One region of the Mesorhizobium sp. BAC0120 genome, then DNA from elsewhere that is predicted to be linked to it. Evidence: predicted binding sites of a transcription regulator. Region 1 holds the regulator's gene; the other holds the start of a gene.
What was found. Region 1 encodes PhoB, which activates phosphate uptake and scavenging genes when phosphate is short. Its sites were predicted from a motif close to TGTCATNNANCTGTCAT; they were not measured.
Positions count from the first base shown of each region.

Region 2: the regulator PhoB is predicted to act here: its motif matches at 1,035-1,051, upstream of SAZ10_RS26680 (inorganic diphosphatase).

Region 1 covers NZ_JAWRCU010000003.1:579,455-585,426, reverse strand. Annotated here, with positions in the region: gene SAZ10_RS09690 (autotransporter domain-containing protein) at 1-1,837, shown strand, start outside; gene phoB (phosphate regulon transcriptional regulator PhoB) at 1,993-2,682, opposite strand; gene phoU (phosphate signaling complex protein PhoU) at 2,706-3,413, opposite strand; gene pstB (phosphate ABC transporter ATP-binding protein PstB) at 3,452-4,261, opposite strand; gene pstA (phosphate ABC transporter permease PstA) at 4,258-5,103, opposite strand; gene pstC (phosphate ABC transporter permease subunit PstC) at 5,106-5,972, opposite strand, start outside.
Region 2 covers NZ_JAWRCU010000016.1:1,500-7,471, reverse strand. Annotated here, with positions in the region: gene SAZ10_RS26690 (N-acetyltransferase) at 1-86, opposite strand, end outside; gene fmt (methionyl-tRNA formyltransferase) at 83-1,018, opposite strand; gene SAZ10_RS26680 (inorganic diphosphatase) at 1,282-1,890, shown strand; gene SAZ10_RS26675 (TerC family protein) at 1,947-3,533, opposite strand; gene SAZ10_RS26670 (exopolysaccharide biosynthesis protein) at 3,570-4,232, opposite strand; gene SAZ10_RS26665 (DUF2076 domain-containing protein) at 4,368-4,925, opposite strand; gene SAZ10_RS26660 (Bax inhibitor-1/YccA family protein) at 4,953-5,669, opposite strand; gene SAZ10_RS26655 (anti-sigma factor) at 5,694-5,972, opposite strand, start outside.

The DNA.
Region 1 (5,972 bases):
TGTGGGCTCCGTAGCAAGCTTCGGCTCGGGAGCGATCCTCGATAATGCCGCACTGGTGCTGGACCAGGCCGCAAATGCTGCTTTTGGCAATGACATTTCCGGATCGGGCACGCTGACGAAGGCTGGCGCCGGCATTCTTGCCTATGACGGCAATGGCTCCGGTTTCATTGGCACCACGACCATATCTGCCGGTGCGCTGATCGTCGGCTCGGATGAAGCGCATAAGACTGCAGTGCTCGGCGGTTCGATGAATGTGTTGTCGGGTACCATGCTTGGCGGCCATGGCACCGTGGGGTCGAACGCCGCCTCCGTGGTCACGGTCGAGAACGGCGCCACGATCGCACCGGGCAATTCCATCGGCACGCTCACCATCAAAGGCGATCTAGCCTTGGCCGCCGGCTCACGTCTCGAGGTGGAAGTCGATCCCGCCGGCGCTGCAGCCGATCTGGTACACGTCACCGGCACAGCCACCGTCCATGGCGGCTCGGTCGCACATATCGGTGCGGTCGGCAGCTACAGGCCCTCTTCGACCTATGCGATTCTCACAGCCGATGGCGGCCTGTCGGGCAGGTTCGACAGTGTGGTCTCCGAGTTTGCCTTCCTGGACCCGACGCTGCTCTACGACGCCAGGAATGTCTTCCTGAAGCTGAACCGCAACGATGTCGCTTTTGCCGACAAGGCGCTGACTCGCAACCAGAAGGCCGCGGCCGGCAGCCTCGATACGTTCGATCCCGCCAATCCGCTTTATGGGGCAATCGTCACCTTCGCCGAAGACGATGCCATGATCCGCGATTCCTTCGATCAGCTGACGGGAGAAGTACATGCCTCGGTCAAGGGCACGCTGATCGAGGACAGTGCACTGCTGCGCGATGCCGTCAACGACCGTATCCGCTCGGCCTTCGGCACCGTGGCGGCCACCAACGTGCCTGTCCTGGCCTATGGCGCAGAGGGCGGCGCCACCCCGGCCATCGCGGCAGCGCTGGCGCCTGCCGACGCCGGCCGGCTGGCGGCCTGGGGTACCGCCTTCGGTGCCTGGGGCGATCGGGACGGTGACGGCAATGCGGCCGAGATATCGTCGGCGACCGGTGGCTTTCTGACCGGCATCGATGCCCCACTCTCCGATACCATCCGGCTGGGCGTGGTAACAGGCTTCAGCCACACCACCTTCGGGGTCGACGAACGCGCCTCTTCCGGCGACAGCACCAATTGGCATTTCGGCCTCTATGGTGGCGGGCAATGGGAAGGCGTGATGGGCGGCGCCTTGGGTTTCAGGGCAGGGGTTGCCTATAGCTGGCACGACATCTCGACCGTCCGCTCGGTCGCCTTCGCCGGCTTTGCCGACAGGCTATCGTCCGACTACGACGCCGGCACCGCACAGGCATTCGGCGAGCTCGCCTATGACATCAAGGCCGGCAGCATCGGGCTGGAGCCCTTTGCCAACCTGGCCTATGTCAGTCTGCATACCGATGGCTTTACGGAAACGGGCGGTGCCGCGGCTCTCGCCAGCCGGTCCTCGAACACCGATGACACATTCACGACAGTCGGTTTGCGCGCCTCCGCCGACTTCAGCCTCGGCTCCGTGACGGCCACTGCGCGCGGCATGCTCGGCTGGCGCCATGCCTTTGGCGATGTGACGCCCGAGGCCAGCCTTGCCTTCAGCGGCTCCGCCCCCTTCACCATCGCCGGGACTCCGATCGCCGAGGACGCCGCCATCCTCCAGGCAGGTCTCGACCTCAACCTCTCCTCCAAAGCAACGCTCGGCCTGGCTTACCAGGGCCAGCTCGCGTCAAAGGCCCAGCAGAACGGGTTCCGTGCGAGCTTGGAGGTGAGGTTCTAGAGCAGAGCGTTCTGTTTTTGAGTTGGCGCTGCCCCTCACCCTTACCCTCTCCCCGTTTTTCACGGGGAGAGGGTGAGGGTGAGGGGCAGCGCCTGCCTCAAGCGAATAGCAGAACGCGCTAAAGACAGGGGCAAGGATCAGGGGAGCACTCCCCGTCAGTTCTCGCGTATCGCGTAGCCGGCGCCGCGAATCGTGCGGATGACGTCGGGCATGCGGCCGTTATTCACCGCCTTACGCAGCCTGCCGACATGCACGTCCACCGTGCGCTCGTCGATATAGATTGTCTCGCCCCAGACATTGTCGAGGAGCTGGCTGCGCGAGAAGACCCGGCCCGGATGCTGCATCATGAATTCGAGCAGCCGGAACTCGGTCGGCCCGAGCTTGATCTCGCTCTTCTTGCGATAGACGCGGTGCGCCTCGCGGTCGAGCACGATGTCGCCGACCTTGAGCACGCTGGAAAGCACTTCCGGCTTGGCGCGCCGCAAGAGCGCCCGCACGCGGGCGATGAACTCCGGCGTCGAGAACGGCTTGACCAGATAGTCGTCGGCACCCGTAGAGAGGCCGCGCACCCGGTCGCTCTCCTCGCCACGCGCGGTGAGCATGATGATCGGCAGCCGCTCGGTCTCGGGACGCATGCGCAGGCGCCGGCAAAGCTCGATCCCCGATACGGCCGGCAGCATCCAGTCTAGCACGAGAAGATCGGGCACATTCTCCTGCAGCCGGATTTCAGCCTCGTCGCCGCGGCTGATGATCTCGACCTGATAGCCTTCAGCCTCGAGGTTGTATTTGAGGAGGACGCAGAGCGGCTCCTCGTCCTCCACGACCATGATCTTGGGTGCGATCATCCGGTGTGCCTCGAAGTGATACGTTATTCGGTAAGCGCAGCCACGGACATCTCGTCAGACTTCGGCCGGTAGGGCGGAAGCTGCGTGCCGGTGATGACGTAATAAGCGTTCTCGGCGATATTGGTCACGTGATCGCCGATACGCTCCAGGTTCTTCGCGCAAAAGAGCAGATGGGTGCAGGCGCTGATATTGCGCGGATCTTCCATCATATAGGTGAGGAGCTCGCGGAAGACGGCTGTATATTTGATATCGACCTTCTCGTCGTCCGCCCTGAGCGTGCTCAGTCCCTCCGCATCGCGACCCACATAGGCACTGACGACGCCGTAGACCTGGCTCAGCACCAGCGAGGACATATTCTCGATCGTCTGCGCGAGCGCCTTCGGCGTCGCCGTCTCGCCGACCGCGCCGACGCGCTTGGCGATGTTCTTGGCAAGATCGCCGATCCGCTCGAGATCGGCCGCCATGCGGATCGCGCCGACGACCGAGCGCAGGTCCTGCGCCATCGGTTGGCGCCTGGCGATCAGCGTGATCGCACGCTCGTCGAGCTCGCGCTGCTTGGCGTCCATGATCGCATCGTCGGAGATGACGCGCTGTGCCAGTGCGCTGTCGGACTGGAGCAGCGCGGTTGTCGAGGACGACACCATCGACCCGGAAAGATCGCCCATATCGCGGATCAGCCGGTCAATCTGTGCGAGATCCTCGTCGAAGGAGGCAACCGTATGTTCAACCATGACCTGTCCTCGTATCGTGCCGCGGGGTGTCGAATCGCTCAGCCGAAACGGCCGGTGATGTAATCCTGCGTCCGCTTTTCCCGAGGCGAAGTGAATATTTTCTCGGTCTGGTCGAACTCCACCAGCTCGCCGAGATACATGAACGCGGTCTTGCTCGACACACGCGCTGCCTGCTGCATGTTGTGAGTGACGATGACGATCGTGTATTCGCTGCGCAGCTCGTCGATCAGCTCTTCGATCTTCGCGGTCGAGATGGGGTCCAGCGCCGAGCAGGGCTCGTCGAACAGGATGATTTCGGGCTTTACCGCGACCGTCCTCGCGATGCAGAGCCGCTGCTGCTGGCCGCCCGAGAGGCTGAGGCCGCTTGCATGCAGCTTGTCCTTCACTTCGTTCCACAGCGCGGCGCGCTGAAGCGCCTGCTCGACACGCGCATCCATTTCGGACTTGGACAGCTTTTCATAGAGCCTGACGCCGAATGAGATGTTCTCGTAGATCGACATCGGGAAGGGCGTCGGCTTCTGGAAAACCATGCCGATCATTGCCCGCAGCAGATTGAGATCCTGGGAGCGGTCGAGGATATTCTTGCCGTCGACGACCACTTTCCCTTCGGCACGCTGATTGGGATAAAGCTCGTAGATGCGATTGAAGACACGCAGAAGCGTCGATTTCCCGCAGCCGGACGGTCCGATGAACGCGGTCACGCTCTTCGCCGGCAGGGCCAGCGAAATGCTCTTCAGCGCTCTCGTCCCGCCATAGAAGAAGTCCAGGTTTTGCACCTCGAGCTTCGGGGCGGCGACGGATTGTTCGGGGGAAAGAGTAAGTTGATCGGGAGACAACATCTGGCTCATCTTTCCTCTCTGCGTCCTGTGAGACTGCGGGCGGTGATGCTCAACGTAAGCACCGCAATCGTGATGATCAGTGCGCCGGTCCACGCCAGCTGCTGCCATTCTTCATAGGGGCTCAGCGCGAACTGGAAGATTGTAACGGGCAGGCTGGCCATTGGAGCGTTGAGATTGGCGCTCCAGAACTGATTGTTCAGGGCCGTGAAGAGTAGCGGCGCCGTCTCGCCGGAGATTCGGGCAATCGCAAGAAGTATTCCGGTGATGATGCCCGAGAGAGCAGCCCGGTAGGCGACGGAGCGGATCACGATCCAGCGCGGCGCCCCGATTGCCGTGCCCGCCTCGCGCAGTGCATTAGGCACCAGCAGAAGCATGTCTTCGGTGGTGCGCACGACCACCGGAATGACCAGCAAAGCAAGTGCGCAAGCGCCGGCGATAGCCGAGAAGTGACCCATCGGCCTCACAAGCAACTCGTAGATGAACAGCCCGATAACGATCGAGGGGGCCGAGAGGAGAATGTCGTTGATGAAGCGCACCGCGACCGTCAGCTTCGAGAAACGTCCATACTCGGCCATGAAGGTGCCGGCCAGGATCCCGATCGGGGTTCCTACAACCACTGCGATGATCGTCATCGCGACGCTGCCGGCGATCGCGTTGAGCAATCCGCCGGCCTCGCCGGGCGGCGGGGTCATTTCCGTGAACACTGCCAGCGAAAGCCCGGAGAAGCCCTTGTAGAGCAGAGCGCCTAGGATCAGCGCCAGCCAGGCAAGCCCGATGCCCGCCGCTAGCGTGCACAGCGTCATCATGACTGCATTCTTGGCTTTGCGACGGTTGTAGATGGCGGGGGACATGGTCAGGCTCCGGCTCGGCGCTCGATCCGCATCAGCATGAAGCGGGCGGCGGCAAGAATGAGGAACGTGATGACGAAAAGGATCAGGCCGAGAGCGATCAGGGATGAAGTATAGAGCTCGCCATCGGCTTCGGTGAACTCGTTGGCGATGGTCGCCGAAATGGTTGTGCCGGGTGCAAAGAGCGAGGCGCTGATGCGATGCGCATTGCCGATCACGAAGGTCACGGCCATGGTCTCGCCCAACGCTCGGCCAAGCGCGAGCATCACTCCGCCCATAATGCCAATGCGCGTGTAGGGAATGACGACGCGGCGTGTGACCTCCCAGGTCGTGCAGCCGATCCCGTAGGCGGACTCCTTGAGCACGGGCGGCACCGTCTCGAACACGTCCTTGGTGATCGAACTGATGAAGGGCAGGATCATGATCGTGAGGATCAGCGCCGAGGTCAGAAGCCCGATGCCGTAAGGCGGGCCGGCGAAAAGGCTGTTGAGGCCCGGAACGCCGTGAAACAGGTTGATGATGAAGGGCTGTATCGTGGTCTGCAGGAAGGGCGCGAAGACGAACAGGCCCCAAATGCCATAGATGATCGACGGGATACCTGCGAGCAGCTCGATCGCGATGGCGATCGGGCGCCGGAGCGATCGTGGGCAGAGCTCGGTCAGGAAAACGGCGATGCCGATACCGATCGGGACAGCGATGACGATCGACAAGGCGGCGGTCACGACCGTGCCATAGATCGGGGCGAGCGCGCCGAACTTTTCGGTCACCGGGTTCCAGCTTTCAGTAACCAGGAAGGCCGCGCCGAAGGTGGACAGTGCCGGCCAGGAACCTATGACCAGCGAGATTGCAACGCCGCCCAAAATCAGGAGAAC
Region 2 (5,972 bases), on a different contig from region 1:
ACCGGCTGGCCGAAGGCGTGCTCCTCGACCAGGCGGATCGCGTCGCGATCCCTCGGGGTTGCCGCCCGGATTGACATCATACTCATAAGACACTCATTCCTTTTTGCAGTTTGACCCCGCGCAGAAACTCCGCGGAAGTCGTCGGTCTGCCTCCTGCCCGCTGCACCTCCATGAGCCGCACGGCTTTTTCGCGGCAGGCGACAGTCAACTCATCGTCAATCAGGATGCCCGGCTCGCCGGATCCTTCGATCTCTGCCGAACGGAGAACCTTGAGCCGCTCGGGCTTGCCGGCGATCAGCACCTCGCACCATGCGCCGGGAGCGGGTGAGAGGGCCCGGATATGGTCGTGCACCTCGCGCGCCGGCCGCTTCCAGTCAATACGCGTCTCGGCCTTGTCGATTTTCCTGGCGTAGGTCGTCCCATCGGAGGCCTGCGGCGTCAGGGTCAAGCTTCCCGCTTCGAGCCTTGCCAGTGCCTCGACCATCAGCGGAGCGCCGATCTCTTTCAGGCGGTCATGCAGCTCGCCGCCCGTCATGGAACGGTCGATCGCAATACGCTTGATGAGCGCAACCGGCCCGGTGTCCAGTCCCGCCTCCATTTTCATGATCATCATGCCGGTCTCCTTATCGCCGGACATGATCGCACGTTGGATCGGGGCAGCGCCGCGCCAGCGCGGCAAGAGCGAAGCGTGGCCATTGAAGGCGCCAAGCCGCGTCCCCTCGAGAATGGCGACCGGCAGCAGCAGGCCGTAGGCCACGACGACGGCCGCATCGGCGCCCAAAGCACGAAACGCCTCCTGCTCGGCCGCGCCTTTCAGCGAGACGGGTGTGCGGACCTCCAGGCGCAGCCGCTCCGCTTCCTGCTGAACCGGCGAAGGTGTGAGCTCCAGCCCACGGCGGCCGGCCGGCCGCGGCGGCTGCGTATAGACCGCCGCGATCTCGTGGCCGGCACCGGCAACGGCGCGCAGCGTCGGCACGGAAAATTCCGGCGTTCCCATGAAGACGAGGCGAAGGGGCATGCTGGTTCGGCTGTGATCTCGTTAGGGCGTCATCCCGCAGAAAGGGCGGCTCAAGCACCCGTTTCAAACGGGTTCACGAGCTCCAGGTCAAGCCCATCGATCACCTCAAATCCCAATGCGGAGTCGGTGCGGTGGGAGCTCGACCTCATATGGCTTTTCCGGGTTAATCCCTTCGTTCTGTTATCTTGTCGTTGCAAAAGCCAGCTAGGGCCTGAAATGCAAGGAAAATCAGATACTCCGATCAGACACGACAAGGGGCTTCAATGCGTAAATTCCTACTGGCCGGCATCGTTGCGGCAAGCGTCTTCACAACCGCCTGTTCGGCATTTGCCGATTTCGTGAACCCGTTCGAATATCCGCAGCCCAAGGAAGGCAGTGATTTCTTCGCGGTGATCGAGATACCTGCCGGCAGCTTCACCAAGTACGAAATCGATGCCGAGAACGGCCACATCATCGTCGACCGCTATCAATCCATGCCGGTGATCTATCCGGCAAACTACGGCTCCATCCCGAGCTCTCTGGGCGGGGATGGCGATCCGCTCGACGTGCTGGTCTATACGCGCGAGCCGATCGTTCCCGGCGCCTTGATCAAAGTGCGGGCCATCGGCGTTCTGAAGATGATCGACGGCGGCGAGACCGACGACAGGATCGTAGCAGTGCCGGCATCCGACATCGATCCGACCTATGATGCGGTGAAGTCCATCAATAATCTTCCCCAAATTGAACGCGCGCGACTGGAGTCATTCTTCCGCGTCTACAAGCAACTCCCGGCCGGCCGCAAGGAAGTGGTCCTAAATGGCTTCGAGGATGTTGCGGTCGCGCAGGAGCTCGTGTCGGCTGCGATCACCAATTTTCGTGGCAAGAACCAGTAGCGTCATGCACACCCAAAGTGGGCAGATGGCGGGGTCTCCGCCATTTGCCAAATCTGTCATGCAGCATTTGATCGATTTGCTTCCGCAGCTGCCGGATCGATTTTCCTGACGCGGACGCGTTCGATATTGCGTCCCTTGATGGACACAACCTCCAGAACCAGTTCGTCGGTTGCGACCTTCTCTCCGGCCTGCGGCAGGTGGCCGAGCTTCCAGAGAATGAAGCCTGCAAGCGTGGAATAGCGGTCGGCGACATCAACGAGGTCGACGTCGAGAAGGCTGGAGGCCTTGCGGATGTCGATCCATCCGTCGACCAGCCAGGAGCCATCCTCCGCGCGTTCGGCGAGAAGCTGATCATCACCTTCGTCGGGGAAGTCGCCTGCGATTGCCTCGAGGAAATCGATTGGGGTGACGATGCCCTCCAGCGAGCCGTATTCGTCAACGATCACGGCCATTTGCAGCGGCGATTTTCTGAGTTGTTCCATCAGATGCAGCACGTCGACGCTCTCATACACAATCAACGGCTGACGCAACGATCGTTCGAGATTGATCTTTCCCTCCTCCAGGAGGTCGCGCAGCAGATCCTTCCCTAGCGCCACTCCGATGAAGTCATCCAGGTTTCCCCGCGCAAGCATGAAGCGCGAATGGCCGAGGGCGAGGATCTTCCGCCGAAGCTCTTCCGGAGCATCGTCCACATCCAGCCAATCGATCTCCGTGCGCGGCGTCATGATGGAGACGACGGAGCGTTCGGCAAGCGTGAGTACGCCTTGGATCATCTCCTTTTCTTCCGGAGCGAAGAGAGCGTGCTCCTTTGCCCTCTCTGCAATCGCCTCTGCTGCCTCGCCCAGACCCAGCTTGCCATGCTTGCCGCCGAGAAGTCGCAGGACCGCGTCAGCAGTCCGGTCGCGCAGGTTTCCAGTTGTCAGCACTCTTTCCTTGTTTCGGCGGGCGAGCTGGTTGAAGGCTTCGATCAAGACAGAGAAGCCGATTGCCGCATAGAGATACCCCTTCGGGATATGGAAGCCGAAACCCTCCACCACCAGCGAAAAGCCGATCATCATCAGGAAACCGAGGCACAGGACGACGACGGTTGGGTGCTTCGAGACGAAAGCCATCAAGGGCTTCGACGAGAGCATCATCACACCGACCGCGACGATCACCGCGATCATCATCAGCGAGACGTGCTGGACCATTCCGACAGCGGTGATGACGCTATCCAGCGAGAAGATGGCATCGAGCACGACGATCTGGACGATAACCTGCCAGAAAACGGCGGGCCGGACCCTTTTCTCCTTCTGGCCGATTGAGCCTTCGAGCCGCTCGTGCAGTTCCATCGTGCCCTTGAAGAGCAGGAACACGCCACCGAAGATCAGGATCAGATCGCGACCCGAAAAGTCGAAACCAGCAACGGTGAACAGAGGCCGCGTCAGGGTGACGATCCATGCAATGGAGGCGAGAAGGGCCAGGCGCATCACCAGGGCGAGTGACAAGCCGATCAGGCGCGCTTTGTCCCGTTGATGCGGAGGCAGCTTGTCAGCCAGGATCGCGATGAAGACCAGATTGTCGATGCCGAGCACGATTTCCAAGATGATCAGCGTCGCCAGGCCCGCCCAGGCAGCGGGATCGGCCATCCATTCAAAGAGCATTACCGGTTAGCCGGCGACGATCAGCCGCCGCCCTCCTCAGTTGAACACATTGGTGAAGACAAAGATTGCGCCCTTGGCGAGGGCGAACATCACACCGCCGACGATGACGAGCGAAGCAATGGCTATAACCCATCCGGCAATTGCCCAAAGGCCGTCCCTTTCGATTATCGCGAACGAGAACAGGCAGACAGCGAATGCCGGTGGAATATTCCCGAGTGGGATCGGCAGGACGAGGATGACAGCAAGAACGAGGCAGATGCCGCCGATCAGGTATTCGGCGGGTGCCCGCACGCAGGAATAAAGACGCGGCTTCAGCAATCGCTCAGCTCGCGCGAGCCATGGCGTGGCCCGCTCCGTCAGCGCTGCAAAATCCGTTCTCGAGATCGAGCGGCGGGCGACAACCTCCGGCAGCCATGGCTTCTGACCGAGCATCAACTGTGCAGCGAGGAACACCAGCGGCAGGCCGAGGATCGCCGACGTGCCGGGTGGCGTAGGCAAGACATTGGGGAGAGCGAAGACCAACATCAAAGCGCCGAAGGCGCGATCTCCCATCGCCCTCAGCAAATCCCCGACCGAAACGCGTTCGCGTCCCGGATCCGAGGCGATCTCAATCAGTATCTCGGAGAATCTTCGTCCACGCGCCGGATCTTGGGCCGACGGCGCGTGGACGACGGTACTTGGGGGCTGATCGTCAGGCATTCTGGTCGATCCGGACCCGTCCCGCTCGCGCCGTGAAAGATCGCAGCAGTCTTATGTCCGGGGAGTAGATCTCTTCGGGTGAGCCTCGGCTGCCGGGAAGCGAAGCAAGTAGCTCGTTGCCTGGCCGCCTTTCTATCAGAGTTCCATGTCCTCGAACCCACCTCCGTCGAAGCCCGTGTCCGACTCATCTTCCCCTTGCTGGGGAGCTTCCGTCGCCTGAGCCTGATCGGCTCCGAACAGGCCGCCGATCGCATTGGCGAGCAACATGCCTCCCGCCACGCCCATCGCCGTTTGCGCCGCTCCAGCGAGGAAGCCGCCACTCGCCCGCTGTTGCATCGGCGCGGCAGTCTGAGTCGGCCCGTTCGAAGCAGCGAGGCCGGCACGGCCGATTCTCGGCACCGATCCGGAACGTTGTGCTCGGTTGTCGCCGAACACGCCGGCGAAGAAGCCGCCGGATTGGCGCGCAGCCTTTGCGGCCTCCGCCTCGAGCTCCTCGATGCGGGCCTGCGCGTCCTGCAGCGCAAGCTCCTGCACCACAATCGTCTGGGCCATGTAGTAGGGCGCGCCGGGCTGTGCGGTAATCTGGTCACGGATGTAAGCTTCAGAGGCAGCATCGCGCGGCGGAGACTGGCGCTCGACTGCGGCGAGTTTGCCGAACAGCTGCTCGATCGCCTGCTGGTCGTTTCTGTCCATGATCAAGAACTCCTGCTTCCGGTGTTGCTATTCACGCTCCCCGGTGAAGTTGAGCAGCAGTTGGAAGATGTTGATAAAGTTGAGATAGAGCGAGAATGCGCCCCATACGGCGAGCTTCTGCTGCGATTGCGCATCGAAGTTTTCCGCATATTGCTCTTTGATCGTCTGCGTATCCCAAGCCGTCAGCCCGAGGAACACGAAGATGCCGATCACCGAGATGGCGAACTGCAGCGCCGACGAGCCGAGGAATATATTGACCAGACTGGCTATGACGACGCCGATCAGCCCCATGATCAGGAAGGACGAGAACCGCGTGAGGTCGGTCCTGGTCGTGTAGCCGTAGAGGCTCATCGCGCCGAACATGGTCGCCGCAATGAAGAAAGTCCGCGCGATGGAGGTGCCGGTGAACACAAGGAAGACCGAGGCGAGCGACAAGCCCATCACGCCGCAGAAGGCCCAGAACATGCCCTGAGCACCGGACGCCGACATGGTCTGGAGGCGGAACGAGAACAGGAAGGCGAAGGCAAGCGGCGCGAGCATCACAACCCATTTGAGCGGGGTCGAAAAGATCGGCACGTAGAGCGCAGGTGTCGATGCAACGACGAATGCGACAACGCCGGTCAGCACCAGTCCAAGTCCCATATAGTTATAGACGCGCAGCATGTGCTGGCGCAGGCCTTCGTCGAACAGCGCTGCGCTCTGCTGGCCGAAGCCGGTGCGGTACCCGTATTGCGGGGTGTTCATGGATGGTCTCCTCTTTCGTCTGAATCAATAAAGCGTGTCGGACAGCCGTTCGGCTGTGCGGTCGAGGTCGTGCACGTCGCCGCGGGCGACAAGCACGTACGCCACCTCGCCGATCTGAAAGTACGCCGAGGAAATATCAGCGGCGGGACCGATCGTCGGCTTCACCACATCGAATGTTCCGGGCCGCACGGCAAAGAGCGAGACAAGTCCCAAACCCTCGCTGCTGGCAGTCATTTCGACGCTCGGGCCGAACTGGGAGGGATAGATCTGCACATCGCTGACCTTCCAGTCCTTCGGCAGCTT